Regions from separate parts of the Pantoea sp. S18 genome, predicted to be linked through region 1. Evidence: predicted binding sites of a transcription regulator. Region 1 holds the regulator's gene; the other holds the start of a gene.
What was found. The regulator CRP, encoded in region 1, controls carbon source genes, mostly activating them, when cyclic AMP is high. The targets are predictions, from matches to a motif close to ATGTGANNNNNNTCACAT.

Region 1 (3,239 bases):
CGCAGTCGCGCCGAGATGATTTTGGCGTTCCAGCGAATCACCGCTTCGGCGTGGCTCTCTTCAACCAGCCTCTGCACCTCTTCAGGCTGATGCAAACTCACCGAGATGTGTTCCTGTAAATCCAGCGCCACCTGGAAAGCGCGCGTCAGGCGTTTGTGGCTGTTATCGCGGCTGGCCGACAGCATATGCATTTGCTGGTAGCAGGTGGTGATGAGATCGACCGCCTTTTGCTGACGCGCCAGCAGCGGTGGCAGCGCTTTTTCTGGATCGGTCAGCTGCGTCAGTAAGGTATATTTGGCATCGCAATAATCGGCCAGCTCGCGGAACAGCAGGCTGAGCGATTCGCGCATCGGCTGCTCTTTCCACAGCCAGAACCAGAACCAGTTGAATAAGCCGTACCACAGCGTGCCGCCGATGTAGAGCAGCGGCGGCACCCACATCGGCATGCGTCCCACTAAGCTGAGCGTAAAGATGGCGGCGATGAGCGTTGCGGGCAGTAAGCGCGCATGCAGCGGACCGATTTCGCCGGTCACGCCAATCAGCAGCGGCAGCGCCAGCAAAATCAGCGGCAACGGAATCTGGTAAGCAGTAAGGATTTGCATCAGGAAACTGCCGGTGGCAAACAGCGAACCACCCACAATCAGGCGTTTGAAGAAGCGTTTGTGCGGCGTATCCAGCCCCGCCATGTTGCAGCAGGCAGGCACTAACGAGAACAGCAGACCTTTTTGCAGATCGCCAAACAGCCAGCCGAGAGCCACAGGCAGGCACAGCACCAGCGTTTGCCGCAGCGCATAGTTAACTTCGGGATGATAGATGATTCGGCGCCACATCAGCTCATCGCAAATAGAAACGGCGCGATGTTGCCATCACGCCGTGGGTGAGAAGAAATTAGCGGGTGCCGTAAACGACGATGGTTTTACCGTGTGCGGAGATCAGGTTCTGATCTTCCAGCATTTTCAGGATACGGCCCACGGTTTCGCGTGAGCAGCCCACGATCTGACCAATCTCCTGACGGGTAATTTTGATTTGCATCCCGTCTGGGTGAGTCATCGCATCTGGCTGTTTGGCCAGATTTAGCAGCGTTTGCGCGATACGTCCGGTTACATCGAGGAAGGCAAGGTTGCCCACTTTCTCAGATGTGACTTGCAGACGACGCGCCATTTGCGACGAAAGTCGCATTAAAATATCCGGGTTTACCTGAATCAGCTGACGGAATTTTTTGTATGAAATTTCAGCCACTTCGCAGGCAGACTTCGCACGTACCCAGGCACTACGTTCCTGGCCTTCTTCGAAAAGACCGAGTTCGCCGATGAAATCTCCCTGATTGAGGTAGGAGAGAATCATCTCTTTGCCTTCTTCATCTTTAATCAGTACCGCTACGGAACCTTTTACGATGTAGTACAGCGTTTCCGCTTTCTCACCCTGATGGATGAGCGTGCTTTTGGATGGATATTTGTGAATATGGCAATGGGACAGGAACCATTCGAGTGTAGGGTCTGTTTGCGGTTTGCCGAGAACCATTCGCTATTATCCTCTGTTGTAATCGTGCCCAAAATACAGGGGGCATTTTTCCCTGTCAGGCGGTTTAATCGTCGAGCGTTTCCAGTAATGGAAAAATTATTCCGGGTGGACTCTTAAGCTACGCTTTTGATTCTTCCGGCCTTCGTCTGTGATGACGAAAATATTTTCAGCACTGTTTGTAGCACAGCTTTTGCGAGCTGTCTTGTGTTGTCTCGCTTCAGCAAAAGGGGGATTACTCTGGATTGCTGTTTGTCAGGTGAAAGCGTACTCTGGCGGCAAAACCGCCGCTTCAGGAGAGAGAATAATGCAGGCACGAGTGAAATGGGTGGAAGGTCTTACCTTTCTCGGAGAATCCTCATCTGGCCATCAGGTATTAATGGACGGTAATTCCGGTGATAAAGCGCCAAGTCCAATGGAGATGGTGCTGATGGCCGCAGGCGGCTGTAGCGCCATTGATGTGGTGTCGATCCTGCAAAAAGGGCGCAGCGATGTGGCCGATTGCGAAGTGAAACTCACCTCAGAACGCCGTGAAGAGGCGCCACGCATTTTTACCACCATCAACCTGCATTTTATTGTCAGCGGCAAAGCGTTGAGCGATAAAGCGGTTGCGCGCGCGGTTGACCTGTCGGCAGAAAAATATTGCTCGGTGGCGATCATGCTTGGTAAAGGCGTGGAAATTACCCACAGCTATGAGGTTGTCGAGTTGTAATCGGTCGTAGGGGAGGCATTCATGCCTCCCTTTTCACAGCCCGCACCAAACCTACTCAATCCGTTTCCCTTCAATCAGTCGCTGAACCAGCGGCAGCATAATCAGCTCCATCGCCAATCCCATTTTGCCGCCCGGCACCACCAGCGTATTGATGTGGGAAATAAACGATCCCTGAATCATCGCCAGCAGATAGGGGAACGCGATGCCTTCCAGACCGCGAAAATGAATCACCACGAAGCTTTCGTCGAGCGAGGGAATTTCGCGGGCGGCAAACGGATTTGAGGTATCAACGGTCGGCACGCGCTGGAAGTTAATGTGGGTGCGCGAGAACTGCGGCGTGATGAAGTTAATGTAATCCTCCATCGAACGTACCACCGAATCCATTACTGCTTCGCGTGAATGTCCGCGCTCGCCGGTGTCACGCACCAGCTTCTGAATCCACTCAAGGTTAACAATCGGCACCACACCAACCAGCAGATCGACATGCTCCGCCACATTTTGCTGCTGCGTGACCACGCCGCCGTGCAAGCCTTCATAAAACAGCACATCGGTGTTTTCCGGCAGCGGCTGCCACGGCGTGAAAGTACCCGGCACCTGATTCCACGGCACCGCTTCATCGTAGGTGTGCAGATATTTGCGTGATTCGCCGAGGCCGGTTTGGCCGTAATGTTTGAACGTCTGCTCCAGTAGGCCGAAATCATTGGCTTCCGGGCCGAAGTAGCTGATGTGGCGACCGAGATCGCGCGCTTTGCGGATCGCCATGTCCATTTCGGGACGCGTGAAGCGATGGAAACTGTCGCCCTCGAGTTCCGCCGCATGCAGATTCAGCTGCTGGAAAATCTTGCGGAAGGCGAGGCTGGTGGTGGTGGTTCCGGCGCCGCTGGAACCGGTGACGGCAATAATTGGATGCCTGGCTGACATAACAGAGCTCCCTGTGAGGTCCGGCGATGAGCATTGTTACCACGAATTGCCGCAGGGTGCATCAGCCGCGGAATTCACCCTTCGGCAT
Region 2 (3,239 bases), 940 kb from region 1:
GATGACGGCACCGTGAAGATCGCTGCAACTGATAGCCTGAAAGCTAAAGAAGCCATTCGTCGTATCGAAGAGATTACTGCTGAGATCGAAGTTGGCCGCATTTACTCAGGTAAAGTGACACGTATCGTTGATTTCGGTGCCTTCGTGGCAATCGGCGGCGGTAAAGAAGGTTTGGTTCACATCTCTCAGATCGCCGATAAGCGCGTAGAGAAAGTAACCGACTATCTGCAGATGGGCCAGGAAGTTCCAGTGAAAGTAATGGAAGTGGACCGTCAGGGCCGTGTACGCCTGAGCATCAAAGAAGCGACAGAGCAGAAACCAGCGGAAGAAGTTGCTACCGCTGCATCTGATGCATCTGACGCCGAGTAAGCGTTTACCGATTTACCTCTCCCTGCTTTGCGGGGAGAGGTGTTTAGATCATCGCGAGGGCGGGAATCCTTGTGCACAGCAGGAGGATGACAGGATGGTTGTCCCAATGTTTGTATTCGGGAGTGGGAAATGAAGCCTTTTTTGCGCTGGTGTTTTGTTGCGACAGCTATCACGCTGGCAGGATGCAGCAACTCCAATTGGCGTAAGAACGAAGTTCTGGCAGTACCTTTGCAGCCCACACTGCAGCAAGAGGTGATCCTGGCGCGCATGGAACAAATTCTTGCCAGTCGTGCCCTGACCGATGATGAACGCGCACAGCTATTATATGAGCGCGGAGTGTTGTATGATAGTTTGGGTCTGAGGGCACTAGCGCGGAACGATTTTTCGCAAGCGCTGTCTATAAGACCAGATATGCCTGAGGTATTTAACTATCTCGGTATATACTTAACGCAGGCAGGCAACTTTGATGCTGCCTATGAAGCGTTTGATTCTGTACTTGAGCTTGATCCAACTTACAACTATGCGCATTTAAACCGTGGTATCGCCCTCTATTACGGCGGTCGATACAAGTTAGCGCAAGATGATCTGCTGGCGTTTTATCAAGACGATCCTAACGATCCATTCCGCAGCCTTTGGCTCTATCTCGTTGAAAGCGATATGGATGCCGACAAGGCAAAAGTTACGCTGAGACAGCGTCATGACAAAGCGGTTCGCGATCAATGGGGATGGAATATTGTCGAGTTCTACCTTGGCGACATCAGTGAAAAAACGCTGATGGAACGTCTCAAGGCGGACGCAACGGATAACACCTCGCTCGCTGAACATCTCAGTGAAACCAACTTCTATTTAGGTAAGTACTACCTAAGTCTGGGGGAGAAGGACGACGCGAAAGCGTTGTTCAAACTGGCGGTGGCCAACAACGTAAACAACTTTGTTGAGCACCGATACGCATTGTTGGAACTGGCGCAACTCGGCCAGACACAAGACGATTTATCAGAATCTGACCAGCAATAGCTGACGAACTTTTATTGCCTGAATACCTGTAAAGTCATCATCTTCAGAGATGAGGGCTTTTCTGTTCGTCAAAACTTCTAATTTGAGCCGGTTCACACTTTTTGATGAAAATGACTGAAAGTTTTCACGACGAGTTATGTAGACTGGCCGCCGCAATCTAAGAGGCACGTGTACTACATGACTGATATTCAAACCACTTTTGCTGACCTTGGCCTGAACGCCGACATCCTCGAATCACTGAACGGTATGGGCTACGTTAAGCCTTCTCCAATCCAGGCTGAGTGTATTCCTCACCTGCTGGCTGGCCGTGACGTGTTGGGTATGGCGCAGACCGGTAGTGGTAAAACTGCGGCTTTCTCACTGCCGCTGCTAAACAACATTGATCCTACTGTTAAAGCACCGCAAATTTTGGTGCTGGCACCGACCCGCGAATTGGCGGTACAGGTTGCTGAAGCCGTTACAGAATTCTCTAAACACATGCGTGGCATTAACGTTGTAGCCCTGTACGGCGGCCAACGTTATGACGTACAGCTGCGCGCACTGCGTCAGGGCCCACAAGTTGTTGTGGGTACGCCTGGTCGTCTGCTGGATCACCTGAAGCGTGGCACGTTAGATCTGTCTAACCTACGCGGTCTGGTGCTGGACGAAGCTGATGAAATGCTGCGTATGGGCTTCATCGAAGACGTTGAAACCATCATGGCGCAGATTCCAGACGGTCATCAGACCGCGCTGTTCTCAGCAACCATGCCAGAAGCGATTCGTCGTATCACCAAGCGCTTCATGAAAGATCCACAGGAAGTGCGCATCCAGTCAAGCCTGACTACGCGCCCAGACATTTCTCAGTCTTACTGGACCGCTTACGGCCGTAAAACTGACGCACTGGTTCGCTTCCTGGAAGCAGAAGATTTCGATGCAGCCATCATCTTCGTGCGTACCAAAAATGCCACGCTGGAAGTGGCCGAAGCGCTGGAGCGCAGCGGTTATAACAGCGCAGCACTGAACGGTGATATGAACCAGGCACTGCGTGAGCAGACGCTGGAGCGTTTGAAAGATGGTCGTCTCGACATCCTGATCGCGACCGACGTTGCCGCACGTGGTCTGGACGTTGAGCGTATCAGCCTGGTAGTAAACTTTGATATCCCAATGGATGCAGAGTCTTACGTTCACCGTATCGGTCGTACCGGCCGTGCAGGTCGTGCAGGTCGTGCGTTGCTGTTCGTTGAGAACCGCGAGCGTCGTCTGCTGCGCAACATCGAACGCACCATGAAGCTGACCATTCCAGAAGTTGAACTGCCGAACGCAGAACTGCTGGGTGAGCGTCGTCTGGCTAAGTTCGCGGCTAAAGTACAGCAGCAGCTGGAAAGCAGCGATCTGGACCAGTACCGCGCACTGCTGAGCAAAATGCAGCCGGGCGAAGATCTGGATATCGAAACTCTGGCCGCAGCACTGCTGAAAATGGCTCAGGGCGAACGTCCACTGATTCTGCCACCAGAAGCACCACGTCCAGCGCGTCGTGAGTTCAGCGATCGTCCTGACCGTGGTGAGCGTCGCGATTCACGTGATTCTCGTGGTCCACGCGAAAGCCGTGACAGCCGCGATGGTGATCGTCCACGTCGTGAACGTCGTGACGTTGGCGAAATGCAGCTGTACCGCATTGAAGTAGGCCGCGATGATGGTGTTGAAGTTCGTCACATCGTTGGCGCGATCGCTAACGAAGGCGACATCAGCAGCCGTTACATCGGTAACATCAAGCTGTTTGGTACTCACTCAACCATCGAGCTGCCGAAAGGCATGCCGGGCGAAGTACTGCAGCACTTCACTCGTACGCGTATTCTGAACAAGCCGATGAATATGCA

Region 2: the regulator CRP is predicted to act here: its motif matches at 1,464-1,481, upstream of yrbN (protein YrbN).

Annotation. Positions count from the first base shown of each region.
Region 1 covers NZ_CP142688.1:3,926,672-3,929,910, reverse strand. Annotated here, with positions in the region: gene VIJ98_RS18330 (YccS/YhfK family putative transporter) at 1-830, opposite strand, end outside; gene crp (cAMP-activated global transcriptional regulator CRP) at 889-1,521, opposite strand; gene VIJ98_RS18320 (OsmC family protein) at 1,826-2,230, shown strand; gene VIJ98_RS18315 (phosphoribulokinase) at 2,282-3,151, opposite strand; gene VIJ98_RS18310 (YheU family protein) at 3,213-3,239, opposite strand, start outside.
Region 2 covers NZ_CP142688.1:574,087-577,325, forward strand. Annotated here, with positions in the region: gene pnp (polyribonucleotide nucleotidyltransferase) at 1-369, shown strand, start outside; gene nlpI (lipoprotein NlpI) at 499-1,383, shown strand; gene yrbN (protein YrbN) at 1,494-1,544, shown strand; gene VIJ98_RS02550 (DEAD/DEAH family ATP-dependent RNA helicase) at 1,561-3,239, shown strand, end outside.